2 regions of the Shewanella sp. FJAT-52076 genome follow, and region 2 is predicted to be linked to the other one. Evidence: riboswitches for the same ligand, from Rfam matches in the RefSeq annotation. Region 2 holds a riboswitch; the other holds the start of a gene.
The links. A riboswitch is a leader RNA that binds a small molecule or an ion and turns the genes downstream of it on or off. The one in region 2 is predicted to bind thiamine pyrophosphate.
Positions count from the first base shown of each region.

Region 1 (10,494 bases), 520 kb from region 2:
CATTCAGCTGCTTGCCGATGGCAATATGGCCTCCCCACATGGTCTCAGATGGGTCAAAGGCATCCCCTGCATCATCGCTGTAATCGGCATCACGACGCTCAAGACGCAGCCCCACGGACAGGTTTATCTCCTGCCCCAGGTCGCTGTCGAGCTGACCGAAGATGGCCAGGTTGGTCGCTTCATAGCTGGAGCGCAGGGCTTCATCTGGCCAACCGTTGTAAAAAGAAGCAAGGTCGTTGTCTTCTTTAAGCTGCATACCATACAGGCCAACGAGCCAGGCAGTGCTGTCACCCCAAATCTTGCCGGCCTCGTTACTGGCCAAACGGAACTCCTGGGACACAGTGCTGCGATCGCCGCGCTTATCCCAGGTGTAATCGTATTCGCATGGCAGGAGCTCGGCATAGTCACCATTACCGTTGACATCGTAATCATCGGTGCACTGGCGTGCGGCCCAATATTCGGGGTTCGCCCAGTCGCCATCGTAACCGTGATGATGGTCAGTTCCGGCAAAACTGGTCAGCGAGGTTAACTCGGCCTTATCAAAGCCATCGTACAGCACCTTCAAGCCCACACCCGTGGTGCGCTGGGCATCTGTGCCCGGCATGTCGGTCAGGGTATCAAAGCCATTGTTATCCAGCGTCCAGGCATCGTAACCATTGTCAAAGTCGGCGTGCATCAGGGTGAAGTCTACCTGGGTATGGTCGTTGGCATACCAGCGCACCTTGGTTCTGAAACTCAGTTCATCACGCTCGTTGGTGTCTGAACGGCCAAGGTACAGGTTGTCACGAAAACCGTCCTGGCGGTGCTGCTCAATGGCAACACGGTACAGCAGTTCCCCAGAATCCATCATGGGGCCGGAGCTGAAACCGGCAAAGGTTCTGAGCTTGTCATTGCCGAGGCTCAGCTGGGCGCCGTGTTCAAACTGCTCTGTGGGGTCGTTGCTCTTAAGGTAAATCAGCCCAGCCAGCGCATTGGCGCCATAGCGGGTACCCTGAGGACCACGAAGTACTTCGACCTGCTGCAGATCGTACATGCTGGACACCATGCCCAGGCCTGACAGATCGATATCGTCAATCAAATAGCCAACGGATGAGTTGGGCGCGCCCTTGTAGTCTTCCTGCTCGCCTACACCGCGGATCTGAAAATAACGGGGCCTGGAGGTGCCACCGGACCAGTTGAAATTGGCCACCGAACCCAAAATATCTTCAAAGTGCTGAGCCCCTTCATCTTCTATCTTCTGAGCATCAATCACGGTCACGCTGGAGGGAATTTTTTCAACCGAGAGTCCCCGAAAATCGGCCGTCACCAGCATCACTTCCATGGGATTTTCTTCAGCGGTAGCCTTGCTGTCGGCGGCAAAGGCCATCGACGAACATACGGCCAAAGACACGGGTGCCAGGGCAAACAGGGGAATACGGGATTTAGTAAACATTTGGACCTCAACAAAATTTGTATGAGATCCGGCAAGCTCGGAGTGGCAATCAATTTGCAGTATCAGCCCATTCCTACGCCGGTATCAGCCGGATCAGGTTCTAAGGGTTTGTCCGAAGACATCTCAGTCTGCTTACAGCAGACACCCCTTGGCGCGGCCAATTATACGCCCATATTCCACCGGGATGATACTTTTGTTGCAAACCTCGGGTGGAAATTTTCACTCCCGTGACAGCAGCTCTGGGTAAGTCACCGATGTGAGAAACAGCACACAAAGGTAAAGTACACACGATAAGCCCGCAGCAACAAAAACACCGGCAATGCCGGTGTTTAATCATGACCATCGAGCGCCAGCGCAGCTTAGTTGGAAAATGCCTTGCGCACGTAGACCTCATAACGGCTGGCGGATGGATTGGGCGCCGCCGAGCTGACTTGCATCTGCTGCATGCCGTGGAGCTTAAGCGACTGCCAGCTCTGCCCTTCTCCGTCAATCACCAGTCCCTGGGTATCGTACCAGGTAAAGCGATACTGCAACCTGAGATCGGTAGCCACCCGGCTCTGAATGAGCGCATGGGCCGTGAGCAAGTCTCCGCTGCTGCTCATTTTAAGTTCCCCCACAGACACCTCTCGACCAAAGGTGCTGTTATCTACCCGGGTCTCCCCCGACGACGACGCCGAAATCCCTGCCGTATGTTTGGCGCAGCCACCAGCAAGCACCACAAGGGCCACCAATAAAACCAGCTGTGCAATCTTCATAAAACCTCCTGTTCTGCCAACCATGCGCAGCGCCTGTGCCGTCAGGCTTCAGACCAAATTAAGCATAAAAAACCTGTGTCATCCACGTCAGTGGATCTGCGTCAGTGTAGTTGCACTTTGCTGAATACCGGCTGATTAAAGTGAAGCCTACCGTATTAATCCGTTAGCTTAATCAATCAGGAAGTGCGCCCTGGCCGTGGCTATCAGCTGTTTGCGGTTGGTTTGCCAGCAACTGATGTTTACATTGGCAACCCGCCGCCCCTGCCGGGTAATAATACACTCGGCAAAGGTATCCTTATGCAGACCAGCCCTCAGATAATCAATTGAAAAGTCGACTACTTTTGGCACTCTCGAGGTTTGCATAAATACCATTAACTGCACAATTGCCGACATTTCCATAAAACCGGCAATCACACCCCCATGAATGGCGGGCAGCACGGGATTGCCAATATTGGCGTCCCGTGAGGGCAAGCGGCACACCAGCTCATCGCCAAATCGCTCTACTTCCATACCGATGAAACGGGCATAGGGCACTTGCTCCAGCAGATGACCAAAGTCATTGAGCTCGGCCACCCGGCGCACAATTTCCTTCACATCCATGGGTTTGGGACTTTTACCCTCATCGGGACAATGGGCAAGTTCAGTCACCACAGGGCCAAGGATCACGTTGTCTTCCAAGAGCGCATTTCGGAAGGTTTCCCCCACCATCTCAGGACTGATACGCATAAAGGAGCCAACCGCATGGGCAATGGGTTCATCTATGCTGTCCTGATAGGCGATGGCACGGGTAAAGGCGATGTTGGATGATAAGCGGTAGCATTCGGCAAAGGCATACACACTCTTGCCGGGTTCGGCCGGACGCATATAGTCGACCCGTAAATCCAGGGTGGGCGAAATTTCCAGGGTTTGGAATTTATCCTGAATGGCGCAGACCACGGCCGTGCCGCTGGCGGTGTCTATCAGGGTGGTAATCACGCCGCCGTGGATAACCCCGGTATCAGGGTAGCCAATCAGCGCCTGACTATAGGGCAGCTCCAAAAGTACATGATGCTCACTGCCTTCATGCACCTTGATACCCAGACGCCGACACTGGGCCAGCTGGCTGACAAAGCGTTGTGCCAGCGGCGTGAGCTCAAAAAAATCCGGATTAACTTTCATAACACCGCCAATCAGCGCTGGGCAAGCATGGGGCCCAAAGGCTCGCCGCCCACCAGGTGCATGTGAATATGGTAAACCTCCTGGCCACCATGACTGTTACAGTTCATGATGAGTCGATAACCATCTTTGGCAATGCCCGCTTCGTCTGCGAGCTTGGCGGCCACGGTAAACATACGGCCGAGGGCCAGCTCATCCGATGCCTTCACGTCATTGGCAGTGGGAATAAGATGATTGGGCACTATCAACACATGGGTAGGTGCCTTGGGGGCAATATCGCGAAACGCGGTCACCAGTTCATCCTGATACAGGATATCGGCAGGGATTTCGCGGCGGATAATTTTGCTGAAAATGGTTTCTTCGGCCATGGTGAACTCCATATGCTGTCAGGGTTGGCTATCCATTCCTGAGAAAAAAGTGGCTGTTTTCTGCCTTGAATTCAATGGCCTTATCATAGCAAGACCCAGCACATTTGGGTAAGAGAAAAGCCAACTCCCTTTGCCAACAGAGCTGGAATTTGGCAGCATGCCTGCATCATTGATTTCGGGAACCATTATGATCAGCTACCGCATTATTCCAAGTGATCCCAAGGCTCATCTGTTTGAGGTCAATCTGGAGATCCCAACCCCCAGTGTTCACCAAGTGCTTTCGTTGCCAGCCTGGATCCCGGGCTCGTATATGGTGCGTGACTTTGCCCGTAATCTGATTGGCATCAAAGCCTGGCAAGGGAATAATCCCGTCGCTCTCACTCAACTCGATAAACAACGTTGGCAAGTGGAAAACCGCTCTACAGAGCCGCTGGTACTGTCATATCAAGTGTACGCATTCGACCTGTCAGTGCGCAGTGCACATCTGGATATGACCCATGGATTTTTCAACGGCTCCAGTGTGTTCCTGGCGGTAGACGGTCAAACCGACAGGCCGCAGCGGGTTGAAATTCAGGCGCCGACCGAGATTGCCCTCAACCATTGGCGAGTGGCGACTACACTGCCAAGGCGCAGCGGTGATGCCTGGCAATTTGGCGCTTTTGAAGCCGAAAACTATGACGCCCTTATCGACCATCCGGTGGAAATGGGTGACTTTACCCAGGCAAGCTTTGAGGCCTGTGGTGTGCCCCACCACGTCGTGCTGACCGGCCGCCATCGCTGCGATATGGAGCGACTGTGCCAGGATTTAAAAGCCATCTGCGAAACTCAAATACAACTGTTTGGTACGCCTGCCCCCTTCGATGAATACCTGTTTATGACCATGGTATTGGACAACGGCTTTGGCGGATTGGAGCACCGAAGCTCCACGGCGCTGGTGTGCTCACGCAAAGATTTGCCGCTGTCCATGGATGACAAAGTCAACAAGGACTATCGCACCTATTTATCCCTGTGCAGCCATGAGTATTTCCACAGCTGGAACGTCAAACGGATCAAACCCGCCACCTTTATCCCCTACGCGCTGGACAGTGAAAGCTACACCCGGCAACTGTGGGCCTACGAAGGAGTCACGTCCTACTATGACGACCTGCTGACGCTGAAAGCAGGCAAAGTCGACACCCAAACCTATTTGGACATGCTCAGTGAAACCATGACCCGGGTATACCGTGGGGTTGGCCGTTTCAAGCAAAGCCTCAGGGATTCGAGCTTCAATGCCTGGACCAAGTTCTACAAACAGGATGAGAATGCCCAAAACGCCATCGTGAGTTACTACGCCAAGGGGGCGCTCTTTGGTCTGTACCTGGACCTCGTTATCCGAAAGGAAACCGCAGGTAAAGAGAGCCTGGACTCCCTGATGCGTCTGTTATGGACGCGCTTCGGCCTGACCGGTAAAGGCACAGAGGAAGAGAGCCATCAGGCACTGGTGGCAGAGCTTCTTGGCCGGGATGTGAGCGATATTTTTGCCTACCTGGACAACACGGACGACTTACCCCTTGCTCCACTTCTTTCCGAGTTTGGTGTTCGTATGGAGCTTAGGGCCGCCAGCGGTCAAAACGACACCGGAGGCGGTGAACCTTCACCACTGACCCTATCCCTTGGAGCCAAATTCAAGGCCGAGGCATTGGGGGTGAGAATTCAAACGGTGGCGGAATCAGGCAGTGCGCATCTGGCCGGTTTATCGTCCGGTGACTTACTGATTGCCGTGGATGGGCTTCAGGCCACTGCCAATCTTGAAAACGTGCTTAACAGTTACAACGAAGGTGATGAGCTGGCGCTGCATTTCTTCCGCCGCGACGAATTGATGACCTCAACCCTGACACTTAAGCCAGCACCGCTGGATACAGTGTCATTGCATCTGGAAGACGCCGGGGCGATCACCGCCTGGCTTGGTTAACGGCGTTTTTGCCAACAAAAAAGGCGTCCTGGACGCCTTTTTACTGCTTATCTGCATTGCTCATCACAGAACAACGTCACCGTCATACGTGGACTTCGTGCAAATGGGTTTGGGCCCAGGCGATGGCCTGACCACGGCTGGATACGCCAATCTTGCGAAATGCACGGTAAAGATGGGTTTTGATGGTACTTTCGCTGACGAAAAGTCGGTTGGCAATGTCGAGATTTGTGCTACCCGACAAGAGTGCCTGCAGCACTTCACGCTCACGAATGGTCAGTTTCTCACTGTCTTCTTCGTACTCTTCACCATTGCTGCTGCGCAGTAACTGTGCCGGAATTTGGCTGCGACCTTTCAGGATTTCACCAAGACCTTCACCAATATCTGCCAGACTGGCGTCAAAGAAAAATACGCCTGCAGTAACGGATTGATTAACGAGGAAACGCGCATCGGTTTGACGGGGGAAGTGGATAAACACCACCTTGATGGACGAATATTCCCTTTCGATATGCTTCTGCAGCTGATAGGCCTTTTGCAAGTCTACCGACGCCAGGTCAATCACCACCAGAGAAACCTGACTGAGGTGCAACTTGTTACACATCTCTTCTGGCGCCGCTTTGGTCAGCTTGACCAAAAACTCCTGTGGCCAACGGCAGTCCAGTAAATCACCCAACAAGTGTGAACGAGATACCACCATCCAATGTATTATCTTGAACATAACGCTCAACCTCCGTGTTAATTCCGGGTAAACCTGCTCTGCGCTAATCTCCAAGCAGAACACGCACAAGTTACACCAATTAAAAGGCAGTATCTACCCCTTACTTAGTAACATACCGTCAATTATTCTGCTGTCGTCCCCATGCTGCTGCCAAAGCTCTGCCCGAAGCAATCGTCTTATCGCTAAATAATATTAGTGTTAGCTGAAGTTATTTTCCATAACGCTTGAGCCCATTAATGAAAGCAATCAACCGCCCAAAGGACAAGCCACGCCACTGACAGGAGCCACATCGCAATATTCTATGATTCTGAATTCTATGCTGATTTGACTGATATCGACTTAGCGTGATTGCCGCCATGGGCTATTCGAATAACGAGAGTTTAGCCTGATACCGACGCACGTCTTCGCTGCGTGACGAAAGTGCCAGCGCCTTTTCTAGTGCTTGTTTAGCTATATCAAACTTGCCCTGAACCGCCTGTGCTTTAGCAAGCTCAAACCATCCCGGATGAAAATAAGGCGCGTTTTTCAAAAGTTTGGAAAAGTACATTTCCGCTTCGTTGTAGTTACCCTGGCGAAGGGCTTCATGACCCAGTACATAAAAATCAAAGCCACGATAATCTTCAATCTGAGCAATTCGCTTCTTCAGCATCTCGGCCAAATCGGCATTACCCGCCAACTTAGCAAGAGCACGATAATTATCCAACACAGCCAAATTATCGGGTTCAATCTCCAACGCATACTGATAAAGCGCCTCAGCGGAATGCCAGTCTCCACTGCGTCTATGGACGATTGCCGCCACATTGATAAGAGGAACATACTTTGGCGCCCACTTAAGCCCTTCGAGTGCAAGCCAATATGCATCTGCCAAACGTCCCTCAACAAGAGCATCTGAGGCTAAATTCCGATAGAACATGGCGACGAAAGTTGCTTCGTTTACCAATTTCCCCGTCAGGCTTGTTGAACTGGGAAAGTAGTCAATCGTAACGAATTGATGACCTCCCCAATAGGGACTCAGCAACCCTGTATTTTCAGGGGCGTCATATAGCAGCGTCCGAACATGGTCCGAAATAATCATGGTGTGATTGACTACATCCAGCAGCACAGGCTCACTTTGTACCATCTGAAACTGTATCGGAACCTTTAATGCTTTGGATACGGCGTAGCTTACTGCGGCCATACTCATACAATTGCCACTGTTGAGCATCAAGGCGTCTGAGGCACTCAGGCTTTGGCCTTCATAGTGAAACTCGGTCAGGGTATCAAGTAAATAATGCCTCGCCTGAATAAAAGGCGCTAATGGGGCAATATGAGGCCGCTGGATAAAGCGTTCGATGTCATCGTATTGGGACTGTGTTAGCGTAAACAGACTCGAGTAACTGATGACGTTTGCAGCCAATGAATCGGAGTAAAGTGACTTATTTATTGGGATTGGGAAAGCGTCGGCACTGTGCAAATCCCTTGTTTGACTGCAACCGCTTAGCATGACAATCAGTGTCAGTACGACTGCACCTAATCCATTCTGTACCATGGCGACATCCCTGAAATATCCCGTCAGGTAAAACTACCCTATCCTGCAGCAGTCGCCAAGCACAAAAAAGCCGGCGATTGCCGGCTCCTTAAGGTCAAAAAGCTTACTTTTTCAGTACGCTGTCTGCTGTGCGGCCATCGTCATGACAGGACTCACAGGTAGGCTTCTGGCCCACGTTATTGTCGTGTGGGGCGTGGCAGTCAGCACACACCAGATTGCCATCGTGTGGCTTGTGCACGTCGTCCATTTCAGCCAGAGTGCCGTGGCAGCTTTGGCATTGTTCGAACTCATAAGCACCGTCAGCCGAAGGAGACTCATCCTTGTGGCAAGAATCACAACCACCGTTTTCAACGTGGAACTCAGCCAGGGTCTGATCACCGGCAAAGGCCGCAGGAGACAGAGCCAGGGCTGCAAAGGCTGCGCCGAAAAGGGCGCTCAAGAGTGTTTTACTCACAATGGTATCCTCCATTAGGGACGGCGTTGTGGAAGTTCTTGTTTAAATCGACTTCCATCGTTCCGTCCAGGTCTTAGCACGACGTTCTCAATTTTGATGCCCAGGCCTGCACGGCCCAGCATCCACGTTGGCTCAGTGTAACAACTCAGGGGGCGACAAAATGTGCGCTGAATCATGTAACTGACTGCGAGAAATGGATTTTTACACCATAACAACATGCCATCCCGCTTTACTAACATAACGTAAAAAGCGTTTTCGTCAAATGCGACCTACCACTGATAATAAAAAAGAGGTCCGAAGACCTCTTTTTTATTTACTGCGCTTTGAGCGCCTGAATGCGTTTTTCCAGTGGAGGGTGGCTCATCAGCAACTCGCCGATTGAACGTTTGCCATTGATACCGAACGCTGCCATTTGAGCTGGCATGGCGCCGGTTTCCGGACCAGTACGCAACCGCTCGAGTGCGGCAACCATCTTGTGACGGCCCGCCAGCTTGGCACCGCCTTCATCGGCACGATACTCACGGATACGTGAGAAGTAAGCAACCACGATAGACGCCAGGATACCAAACAGCATTTCCAGTACAAACACCACCGCGATATAGGCAAAAGTACCCAGACCTTCACCCTCTTCATCACTGGAGAGGAAGTTATTGATAAATCCAGCTACCACACGGGCGGCAAAGATAACAAAGGTGTTCACCACGCCCTGAATAAGGGTCAGGGTCACCATGTCGCCATTGGCCACGTGGCTGACTTCGTGTGCCAGTACGCCTTCTACTTCATCCTGAGTCATGCCGTAGAGCAGACCGGTACTCACGGCCACCAGCGAGTTGTTTTTGCTGGGGCCTGTGGCAAAGGCGTTCATTTCAGGTGAATTATAGATAGCCACTTCAGGCATCTTGATACCGGCTTGCTGCGCCTGGCGGGCAACCGTATCAATCAGCCATTTTTCGGTGGCATCCCGTGGGGTGGTGATAACTTCACAACCCATGGATTTTTTCGCCATCCACTTGGAAATGGCCAGCGAGAAAAAGGCGCCACCGAAACCAAAGATGGCCGCAAACACCAAGAGACCACTCATAGAGCGAGTATCAACGCCCAGAATAGACATCACTATCGACGCAACCAGCAGCACTGCCAGGTTGGTCAACAGGAAAAGAAATACACGTTTCATTTCAGCTCCTTTATCGGGCAAATCGCCCATTCACACTCACAAGGGACATAATATGTCTTAAAATTCGATTTTCAAGGGTACACTGGTGAAAAAGCCCAAATCCCCTGTCGGAACATATGGCGGCAGTCTATGCGGGATTTCTTAAGCAAATCTTAAGATTAACAGTGTGCGCAAGCCCCCCTGACAATGGCTTGCCTTTTAGATGTTTATCACGATGAATCTTTGTTAACATTGGTCCACCCAAGCCCATTACGTCTTATTTTTACACGGGCATACAGATCTAATAACGACCTCTGAAAATCAGGAATTCCCATGACCATCCGCGCCCTGCTGCTCAGCGCTTCCCGCGTTGGCGATACCCCATATCTTGAACACACTCTGCCCTTTATCGCCCCTTTGACGGAGAATGCCCGCAATTGGGTGTTTATTCCCTATGCCGGGATCAGCCTGGGTTATGATGTGTACCTCGAGAAGGTTCGCCAGGGCCTGCGCAACCTGAATATCAACATCAGTGGCATCCACGAGCATGCCGATCCCCGTCAGGCGATTCGCGATGCCGACGGCATTTTTGTTGGCGGCGGCAACACCTTCCATCTACTGCACGAGCTGTACCGCTACGACTTGCTGTTTGTCATTCGCGAGCAGGTTGAAGCCGGTAAGCCCTATGTTGGCTGGTCCGCAGGTTCCAACATCGCTGGCTTGTCAATCCGTACCACCAACGACATGCCAATCATAGAGCCGCCGTCCTTCACCGCCCTGGGTTTGCTGCCGTTTCAGCTTAACCCCCATTACACCGATTATCAGGCCCCCGGCCATAACGGTGAGACCCGTGCCCAGCGTCTGCTGGAGTTCACCATGGTAGACCCTCTAACCCCGGTCGTGGGTATTCAGGAAGGCAGTGCCCTTTATCGCCAGGGCGACAAGCTGACCTTGTTGGGCGATAAAGAAGCTTACTTCTTTAA
Region 1 covers NZ_CP080415.1:1,702,760-1,713,253, reverse strand. The annotation lists gene K0H79_RS07405 (TonB-dependent receptor) at 1-1,432, opposite strand, end outside; TPP riboswitch at 1,486-1,591, opposite strand; gene K0H79_RS07400 (YcfL family protein) at 1,792-2,187, opposite strand; gene K0H79_RS19390 (PaaI family thioesterase) at 2,356-3,345, opposite strand; gene hinT (purine nucleoside phosphoramidase) at 3,357-3,710, opposite strand; gene K0H79_RS07385 (M61 family metallopeptidase) at 3,898-5,661, shown strand; gene K0H79_RS07380 (LuxR C-terminal-related transcriptional regulator) at 5,744-6,376, opposite strand; gene K0H79_RS07375 (lipopolysaccharide assembly protein LapB) at 6,738-7,904, opposite strand; gene cctA (tetraheme c-type cytochrome CctA) at 8,008-8,358, opposite strand; gene htpX (protease HtpX) at 8,672-9,532, opposite strand; gene pepE (dipeptidase PepE) at 9,845-10,494, shown strand, end outside.
Region 1: another riboswitch for thiamine pyrophosphate. It lies ahead of K0H79_RS07405 (TonB-dependent receptor); the one in region 2 lies ahead of thiC (phosphomethylpyrimidine synthase ThiC).

Region 2 (10,494 bases):
GGTAACCGGCTCGAACACCGGTACTTCATCAAAGGCGTTTTGAGCATCCAATAACGGGGAAAGTTCGTCCTGAGTAGGCATTGCCGCCAACCGCTCTGAAGCCAGCTCGTCCTTGGCCAGTTCAATCTTCCTGAGCGCTTCAGCCGCCACGCTAAGGTCCGCTTGCGACGGATTTACCGGCGCCATGGCTGCGGCGTACACCTGCTGCATCTTATTGATGGTCGCCTGAGGATTACCATGGACGCTGGCAATATCAATCGACACCTCTCCCCCCGTGGCGTATCTCTTACCATCGGGGCCGAGTTCGTATTCAAAATTGGGCGCGCGGGCAAACTGTCCACCAACGGCAGCATGGGCTCTCTCGTGTGCCAGTACTTCTGCTTGTCTGGCTTCAAGCTGACGCACCTCCATTTCCTGCTGACGTACTTTTACCTGCTCACGTCGCTCCATGGCGCTTTCGCGGGCCATTGCCTGAGCATTGCTGTCTTGTTCCGCTTGCTGCTCGGCTGCCCTTCGTGCAGATGTAGAACCGCTCTCCCCACCCAGCGCCTCAGCAAGCTGTTGCTGCCTTGCTTCCTTGGCGGCCTCCTGAGATTCCTGGTCAGATACAGCTGAACCTGACGCATCTTCTCGTCCGAATTGAGCCCCCAGAGGGGAGACTGCATCAAAAACTGCGTTCGAACCGGCGCCCCCGCCATCCTGACTGACAGCGCGGTCCGTAACAGCCCCACTCATTGCCACCCCATTATCGGCAGCCTGATTTTGAGAAATGAAGATATCTGCAACCGAGTGCTCGCCAGAGCCTGTAAAACCAGTGCCTGTAAAACCAGTGCCTGTAAAACCGGTGCCTTGAGCCGGGCTTAACCGAGCATCATAACCTTGGTTCACAGGAGAATAGCCTTGAGCAGAAATGGCTGAAGCAAATGACGGTCTACCCGGCAAAGCATTAATACTCTGTGCGCCGGTGATCAGATTAAAACCGGGAGTAGCCGACGCAGTCGGTGCTGAGCCACCTTGCAGTGACCCTGACGCAGCGGGTCTGACTAGTCCCGTTGTTCGCCCGGACTCTACCGGTGCTGATGGCAAAGTCGCTGAAGACGGTGATGATTTTAATACCTGATTATTGCCCACCGAACTGGATGCAGCGCCAACAGATGCTGATGTCGGTGTGATGCCGGATGCTGCAGCTCCGTGGAAAGAAGCATTATTTGACGGGGATTTTAACGAGACTTCGGAAACAACAGACGCCGACGAGAATGAATTTCTCGCAGTTTCAGCGGTATCAGGATACCCGGCGAAGGATGGCCGGGCAACGCCGTTTGACGCCGCATGATTGACAGACAGCGCCGGGGAGGACATGGCAACTTACACTTTAATGTCTATGATGGTGCCAATTGTCTCGTCGGCCGTTTCAATCACTTCGGCCGAAGCCTCAGCCTGATTAACCGACTGGGTCGCCCTGACCAGGGCGTCGGTTTTATCCGGTGCTTCTGACTTGAGCTCGGCACTTTGCTGGGCAGGCTCGCTGCGCGCCACATCAATGGTTGCCTGAGTCAATCCACTTTGAGCGCTGTTAAAGCCACTGATACCCGATACGGACGCAGGTGGGATTTGCATGGCTTCCTCCAGAATAAGTTTCACAAATGGCTTTTGATGATCGGGTCAATTATTAGCCAAAATAGCCGCAAACGCCAGCAAAAATGCACCGCAGAGCGGCGAATGACGGCTCATTTACCATTGGGATTCCCAGTCTTTCCACACAGGGTTCAGCCCCTTTGATTTCAGCACGGCCGCGATTTGGAATGCGCTTCTGTCATCACTGATTTCAAACTGATCCAAATGGGTATCCGGCTCGGAATAGCCCCCCGGCGACGTGGCACTGCCTGCGCTGGTTTGGGTTATTCCAAGGGCAAACAAATTGTCACGAAACTCAGGCCGCTCGCGGGTGGAAAGACTGATATCCAGCGCTTCATTAAACAGCCTGAATGCGCAGATAAGCTGCACCAAACCTTTATCGCTTATCTCGGTTTTGGGCGCCACTCCGCCGGTGCAGGGCCTGAGCCTTGGCAGAGAAATACTGTAGCGGGTGCGCCAGTATTTTCGCTCAAGATAATCAAGATGATAACCCATCAAAAGCGCATCCAGACGCCAGTCATCGAGCCCCAGCAGCACCCCAAGGCCAATCTTGTCGACCCCAGCCACCGCCAGCCTGTCTGGCGTATCCAGGCGCCAGATAAAATCCATTTTTTTGCCGCGGGTGTGATGCTCAGCGTAGGTCACACGCTGATAGGTTTCCTGATAAATCATCACCGCATCAAGCCCGAGGGTTACCAGCTCGCGGTATTCAGGTTCACCGAGCGGCTGCACCTCCATCGCCACGTATGAAAACGCGCGCTTTACCTCAGGCATCACCTTACGGAAATAGCCCATGCCGACCTTGGTTTCATGCTCGCCGGAGACCAGCAGCACTGAGTCATAGCCCATGGCCTTGATGGCGGCCATTTCGCGGGTAAGCTCGGTTTCATCAAGGGTTTTGCGCTTAATGCGGTTACTCATTGAAAAACCGCAGTAATCACACTCGTTTGCACACAGGTTGGATAAATACAGCGGCAGGTACATACCCACACTGGCACCAAAGCGCTTACGGGTGAGCTGCATGCTTTTTTGTGCCATCTGCTCAAGATAAGGCTCGGCCGCAGGCGACAAGAGTGCCAGCAGCGCGTTCAGATTACCCGCCGGTGCCCGCAGCGCCGCCTCCACATCCTGTGCTGTGGCCGAGTAGAGCTTAAGCCGCAAACTGTCGGGGTTCAGGCGCGCAAATGCCTCAGAGAAATAGCCCTGGCTCATAACAGCTTTTCCGCCATGCCTGAATTTACCAAACCCGTGGCGGATGAGTCTGTGTTCAAAAAGCCGGTCAGTGGGCTGCTTTCGTGGGCGTGCAGACTCCTACTGCCAAGCCCGGCCAAATAGGCTTCACGGCCAATTTGCACCGCGCGCGCAAAAGCTCTGGCCATACGCACAGGGTCGGCACTCGAGGCAATGGCGGTATTAACCAGCACGGCATCGGCGCCAAGCTCCATCGCCTCACAGGCGTGGGACGGCGCGCCAATGCCAGCATCCACCACCACAGGAATGCTCGCCTGCTCAATGATGATTTTCAAAAACTCCCGGCTGACCAGGCCCTGATTGGAGCCAATGGGGCTGCCAAGGGGCATGACCGCCGCGCAGCCAATCTCTTCCAGGCGCCAGCACAGCACAGGGTCGGCATGAACATAAGGCAGCACCTTAAAGCCCTGGCTCACCAGCTCTTTGGCGGCGGTAAAGGTTTCCATGGGATCTGGCATCAGGTATTTGGGATCCGGGTGGATCTCAAGCTTCAGCCACTCTGTACCCAGCATTTCCCTGGCAAGCGTAGCTGCGAATATCGCTTCTTTGGCATTGCGGGCACCGGAGGTGTTGGGCAAGAGGCGCACGCCGCGCTCCAACAGCGGCGCCAGGATATCATCGCTGCCGGCTTTAAAATCCACCCGCTTCATGGCGAGGGTAACCAGCTCACTGCCGCTGGCAGCAATGGCTTCCTGCATCAACTTACCCGAAGCAAACTTGCCGGTGCCGGTAAACAGTCTGGAGCCAAATTCCGTTTCTGCAATGTTCAGCATTTCAGCCTCCTGCCACTGCTGCAAAAAGTTCAACTGCATCATTGTGTTTAAGATGAATATGTTCCCAGCGATGCCGCGGTACCACTTCACCGTTGAGCACCAGCGCAATATGGCTATCGCGCTCGCAGTGATGTTTAACCAAACTGGCCAGATCCTGGCCGTCGTCTATTGGATGGGATTGTCCGTTAACACTGATACTCAGCATGCCTTGCGCTCCTTGTCCTTACCGCAAACCGGGCAAAGGGGATCGGCAGGCACCCTGGCCTCATGCCAGCGAAAATGCCTGAAATCGAAACGTTGCAGGCGTCCAGCCTCGCAGGGAAATTGAAGCAGTTCATTCAAACAAAGTTGTGCCTGCATCGAGGCGACAATAGCCACTGCGGGCCCCATTACCCCGACAGAGGCGCAGTTTTGCGCCGAAGTGGTGCCTGGCGGGAACAGACACTGATAGCAGCCGCCTTCACCGCCCCGCTGCACAAACAACAGCCCGTCAAAACCGACAATGGCACCACTGATAAGCGTTTTGCCTTGTTTAGCGCAGTACGCGGAAATGAGATGTCGCGCCGCAAAGTTATCGGTGCAATCAAGCACCAGCCCGGCGTTATCGAGCTGAGTTAACGTCTCACTGTTAAGCTCGCCGCACACAGATACCTTTAAGCCTGGTTCTCGGGACTGTAAGCGCGCGGCCGCGACCACAGCCTTGGATTTGCCCAAATCAGCATCGCAAAACAGCAGCTGGCGCGGCAGGTTTGAAAGCTCCACGCTATCGCCATCGAACAGTGACAAATGCCCCACTCCGGACGCAGCCAGCAGCATGGCTGCCTGACAGCCAAGGCCACCTACACCCACTATGGCCACATGGGAGTTCCTTAATCTGAGCTGCCCGGCTTCGCCGCATTCCGGCAACAGAATTTGCCGCGAGTAGCGGATAAAGTCTTTATCAGCGAGCATTCCGCTTCTCCCAGGCATCAGCGAGTGCGCGAAAGGCCGCCGCCGGTTCGCTTGCTTCGGTCACAGCACGCACCACGGCAATGCTGTCCACGCCCGAAGCAGCGACCTTGGGTAAATTAGCCGCCTCTATACCGCCAATCGCCACAGTTGGCACAGCTGTGCTGACAATCTTCGCAAGCAGTGCCAGCGTCTCCAGTCCCTGTGGTTTGGAAGGCATTTCCTTGGTGGTCGTGGGAAAAATATGCCCAAGGGCGAGGTAGCTCGGGTTAAGCTCAAGCGCCAGCAAAGCCTCAAACAGCCCGTGACTCGACAGCCCAAGGGCCATGCCAGCCTCAGCAATGGCATCCAGCGGCACTGTCTCTATATCCTCCTGCCCAAGATGCACCCCAAAAGCGCCATGGCTGATAGCAAGGCGCCAATGGTCGTTGATAAAGACGCGCGCCTTATGCTGCCTGCCAAGGGCGATGGCGCGGATGATGTCCGCTTCAGCCGCGCTGCCTGGGCTAATCTCGCCCTTGATGCGCAGCTGAATGGTGTTGGCGCCAGCCTCAAGCAGCGTTTCCAGCATATCGATGTCGGCCACCACGGGATAAACGCCCACATCACGCCCAAGGCGGGTAAACCCCTTGGTTGGCAACCTGTGACTGCGACTCTCATGCAAGCGATGAATCGATGCCATAGCGACAAGGGACTCAGGCATGCCGGTTCGGGCCAGTGGCCCGGGGCCTGCACCTACAGCGCTTGCCTGCCTGAGCCCCTCAAATACATAGGCTTTGGCCAGCAGCACCGCATCGGGCAGCACCAACCCCTTGGCGACAAAGGCGGCAATGGCACTTGAAAGCGTGCAGCCGCTGCCGTGATTGTGCACAGTCGCGACCCGCTCACCGCTGAGCCAAAATCCCTGACGCCTGTGCAGCGGAGAAATGGTAGCGATATCCCCCAGCAGCAACAGATCCCTGGCCTTCGACTGCTGCCAGGGACAATCTCCACCTTTGGCAAGCACGCTGCCGCCAAAGCGGCGCCACAGTCTGTCGGCGGCAATCGCCAGGGCATCATCATCCGCCAGCAACTTGCCGGTCAGGTGCGACAGCTCCGCCTTGTTGGGGGTGATAAGGCTGATTTTTCCGGCAAAGGGACTGAAATCGAGCCCGCTGGCAGACGCCGCGCCTTGAGAGCTCGATGCCGCCTGCTGCAGCTCATCGCCGCATGAGGCCACCATCACGGGGTCAAGAATAACCGGCACGCCAGGCAGATTATCGCCAAGCCAGTGCGCGAGAAACTCAAGCTGCGCCTGATTGGCGATAAGGCCGATTTTCACCGCAGCCGGGTACAGGTCTGCCTTCAATGCCTCAAGCTGAGCCGCAAGCATGGCCGAGCTGACCGACTCTACTGAAGTTACCGCCACCGAGTTTTGCGCAGTGATGGCGGTGATCACGCTGCAGCCATGGCAGCCAAGGTCCTGCAACGTCAGCAAGTCGGCCTGAATACCGGCGCCGCCGCCACTGTCGGAGCCGGCGATGGTCCAGACCACTGGCCTTGCTGTCAGTTCGCTTTCAATCCAGGCATTTGCAGCCATAGCCTTGCCCTCGCCCATTTACACCAGTTCCTGCTCGGCCTTGCGCGCCGCATCGACGTGGGCCTCACTGTAAAGCGCGCTGCCGGTTTCTTTAAAGGTGGCAGACATCTTTTCCATACCCGCCTTGGCATAGCTTTCGGCTTTGGAATAGCTTTCTGCTGCGCCCACTTCGACCGTCTGCACTGCGTCCGGAATCTTGTTGGCCGCACTCTCTAAGCTGGCAGCATTCTCTAAGCTAGCCGCGTAGTCACGCACGTCCTGGGTGATTTTCATTGAGCAGAACTTGGGGCCGCACATGGAGCAGAAATGGGCCACCTTGGCCGACTCCTGCGGCAGTGTTTCGTCGTGATAGGCTCGGGCAGTATCGGGATCCAGCCCCAGGTTGTACTGATCTTCCCAGCGAAACTCGAAACGAGCCTTGGAAAGTGCATTGTCGCGAATTTGCGCGCCGGGATGCCCCTTGGCCACGTCGGCTGCGTGGGCGGCAATCTTGTAGGCAATAAGCCCTTGTTTTACGTCTTCCTTATTAGGCAGACCCAAATGCTCTTTGGGCGTTACGTAGCAGAGCATGGCGCAGCCATACCAGGCAATCATGGCCGCGCCAATGCCCGAGGTGAAGTGATCGTAGCCCGGGGCTATGTCGGTGGTCTGGGGGCCAAGGGTATAAAACGGCGCCTCGGCGCAGTGCTCAAGCTGCTTATCCATGTTCTCTTTGATGAGCTGCATGGGGATATGGCCCGGGCCTTCGATGATAGTCTGCACATCGTATTCCCAAGCGATTTTCACAAGCTCGCCAAGGGTTTCGAGCTCGGCAAACTGGGCTTCGTCGTTGGCATCGGCAATGGAGCCCGGACGCATGCCATCACCCAGCGACAGCGACACATCGTAGGCGGCGCAAAGCTCGCAGATCTCACGGAAATGGGTGTAGAGGAAGTTTTCCTGATGGTGGCTTAGGCACCACTTGGCCATGATGGAGCCGCCGCGTGACACAATGCCGGTAACCCGCTTGGCGGTCATGGGCACGTAGCGCAAGAGCACGCCCGCGTGGATGGTGAAGTAATCCACGCCCTGCTCGGCCTGCTCAATCAGGGTGTCGCGGAACACTTCCCAGTTAAGATCTTCGGCAATGCCATTGACCTTCTCCAGCGCCTGATAGATGGGCACAGTACCAATGGGCACCGGCGAATTGCGCACTATCCACTCGCGGGTTTCGTGAATATAACGGCCGGTGGACAAGTCCATCACGGTATCTGCGCCCCAGCGGGTTGACCACACCAGCTTTTCCACCTCTTCCTCGATGGAGGAAGTCACGGCCGAGTTGCCGATATTGGCATTCACCTTCACCAGAAAGTTGCGGCCAATGATCATAGGCTCAGCTTCGGGGTGGTTGATGTTAGCCGGAATTATCGCCCGGCCACGGGCCACTTCGTCCCGGACAAACTCCGGCGTGATGGGTTTGCCGACCAGAGCGCCGAAGGCTTCGCCTGGCTTTTTACGGTTAAGCTGCTCATCGGTGACTTCATCGCGGGCCATGTTTTCGCGAATAGCGATGTATTCCATCTCTGGGGTAATAATGCCCTGGCGGGCATAGTGCAGCTGGGTCACACGTTTGCCTGCCTTGGCGCGGCGCGGCTTTGGCAGCACGTCAAAACGCAGGTGATCAAGCCCCTCATCGGCGAGACGCTGCTGGGTAAAATTGGATGAGGCGCTGTTAAGCTCCTCGGTATCGCAGCGCGCTAAAATCCAGCCTTCTCGCAGCTTGGGCAGGCCCTGGCGCACATTGATGTCGGCTTCGGGATCTGAATAAGGTCCGGCGCAGTCGTACACCTTGATGGGCGGATTGGCCTCGAAGGTTTCTTCACCGTGGCTATTCACAATGCGGGTATCGGTTTGATGAATTTGGCGCATGCCCACCTGGATATCAGGCTGGGAGCCTTCAATGAAAATCTTTTCAGAATTGGGGCGGCGCAGCGGCTTTAAGTTATCGATAAAGTCCTGGGCGGCTTTACGGGTTTCGCGGCGGTTTGACATCAGCAATCTCACTTTTGGTTTCAAAATGGAGTTGCTTGTCGGGGGAGAAAATTGAGCAGTTGAATCAGCGGCGACGGCAGTTTTGCAGTGTTTTCAGCGCTGTCTGGCGTCTCATTCACCCCGGTTGCCTGGCAAACTCTCGGCATTTTTTTGCTGAGTTTTTGCGTTGCTGGCCACTTGGTCATCAGTTTGCGGCGGGCTTTCGCCTCATGTTCCGGTTTATCTTCCGGTTTATTTTCCGGCTTAAGCTGCTGACACTAACTGGGGTGGATTTGATGCTTGTTTCCTTCGCAGGTTCTAACCTGATCAGGTTCAACGGATCCCGAATAAACGGTCTCAGCCCTAAGGCACTCCGACAAGTGCTGGCAGTATAGGCTTAAGCGAAGGCCAATGACAATAGCCGCGAACGGGAAATTTAACCACGCATACAATGAAACATTAATCACTTTATTTTCATATAAATACGCCAATTTAAAATATTTATGATGAAAATAATTCAGTGCAAATCCTGCTTGCCCATCAGAGCGAGGTACTTGTTAATACCTTCCCTGAGGGCCTTTTTTACCCTGTCCTCACCACAGCGAAATGGAAAACCCAGGTTTTCGGCATGGGGATTAATGGGCGTTGGCACCTTCACCACCCGATAGCAAGTATCGCCGGATTTCACGATACGGTTGGGATCTATGTCGGAGTCCAGAGTGTTAGGTTTATAGAAATCATCGGCATCCGGCACCAGCAGCACTTCCATCTCTGGCAGAAGCTCCGACATGCCACGCCCCGCCGCATTCATGTGAATGGTCTGCTCGTCGGCGTAACTCTGCGATAAGGCATTCAACGCCTGAGCGTTTTGGCGCGCCATAAAACGGCTGGCGGGAGTCGAGAAATCAAGCTGACTCTGCTCAGATGGTGCGGGCGTCTCTATCGGCGGCAGAGATTCCCGCCGAGCCTTCTGCTCCGGCTCAACTGCAGGCTGTGCTGGGAGCGGTTCATCTTTGATAGGGGCAGGCTCTTTTGGCGCTGTAGCCAAGGCTGGCTCGATGGGGGCCTTTTGCTCGTTCACTTGCTCACGCTTAACCTGTTCGGGTTCGGGTTGAGGTATGACTGCAGCGGGCTCCGATGGATTCGCTGCTGGCGGCTGTTCAATTGGCTGTTTTGCCGCGCTGAACACCAAATAGGATTGCAACGCCTTGGGCTGGTTGGCGCGCTCATCCAGTGCCGCGCTTAATGAACCCAGCTGCGGTGCCAACTGCCAGGCAAGCAGCCCCAAAACTGCAAGGTGCACCAGGGTAACGGGCAGCAGCAATTTAAGCGGCAGTGTTTGCCTAACGTCGATTCTGTCGCGCTCCTGGGTTTCTTCCTGTTCTACGGTTTCTGGCCGCTCCCCGGCATCCAGTCGCCTAAAGGCCGTGAAGGTAGAAACCACTACAGAGCCGCTGGTATGGTCAGTGCGCTCAATTCCAAGGTTAAGATTGTCACCGCCTCGGGCAGGCAAAACGGGTACTGCCAGATGCAGCTGAGATACATCCTTTGGGGTTCGAGTGGCAAAAAGACTCAGCGAAGCCACGTAGCCATCATCCTGCCTGTCGTGCCTATGGGCATGGATAGGCTGCGGCGCAGGTGCCAAGGAGTCGCCCAATCCGTTCGATTTATCCTCTTCAGCACATGCTTCGTGGCCACCGGATTGAATGCTGTTTTCCTGCATACCCGGTGTTTTCAATTTGGGATTGCGGCTGGAGTCATTGCTGTTACTGCTGTTGGTCAAACGCCTTTCCTTTTCCCTGGGCTCTTGCGTGAGCTTTTCCCTGATTTTCTGGCCTTTTGGCTGAGCTCGGTTTTACTCTACTTGGCCTACGCTTTACTTGGCCTTACGCGTGACTTTATCTAAACCTGCACGCAGGTTTACCGGGGCTTGGTTTCCTTCTCAGCTTCAGCCTTCACTGCGCCTGGAACTGTCCCCAGGGCCCAGAGTCCGGTGCCAATGTCGCTTCTTTTGCCCTGAAACCAGTCGCTGAACTTACCAGGCGAACTTAATTGCAGCGCCTGATAAATCACCCGCTTAAAGCCGCCATTAACCATATCGCTATTGGAACAGAGGCAAGCTGCAAAAGTTCCTGATTGGTTATCATCTCGCGCAGCCTGCTGCCAATCTTAAAGGAGTGAGATTTTGCCTCGCTCAAAAACATGCGATTCAACACATTGATTTAAAATGGATAAAAATATTTAAGCGTACACCTGTACTCTTTTTTATGGTGTTTGCAGAAAGTGAATGTTAGATTA
Region 2 covers NZ_CP080415.1:2,219,815-2,230,308, forward strand. The annotation lists gene K0H79_RS09590 (putative metalloprotease CJM1_0395 family protein) at 1-1,131, opposite strand, end outside; gene K0H79_RS19305 (hypothetical protein) at 1,124-1,333, shown strand; gene K0H79_RS09595 (chemotaxis protein) at 1,366-1,617, opposite strand; gene thiH (2-iminoacetate synthase ThiH) at 1,732-2,847, opposite strand; gene K0H79_RS09605 (thiazole synthase) at 2,844-3,659, opposite strand; gene thiS (sulfur carrier protein ThiS) at 3,661-3,864, opposite strand; gene K0H79_RS09615 (HesA/MoeB/ThiF family protein) at 3,858-4,610, opposite strand; gene thiE (thiamine phosphate synthase) at 4,600-6,186, opposite strand; gene thiC (phosphomethylpyrimidine synthase ThiC) at 6,205-8,217, opposite strand; TPP riboswitch at 8,484-8,582, opposite strand; gene K0H79_RS09630 (hypothetical protein) at 8,714-9,979, opposite strand.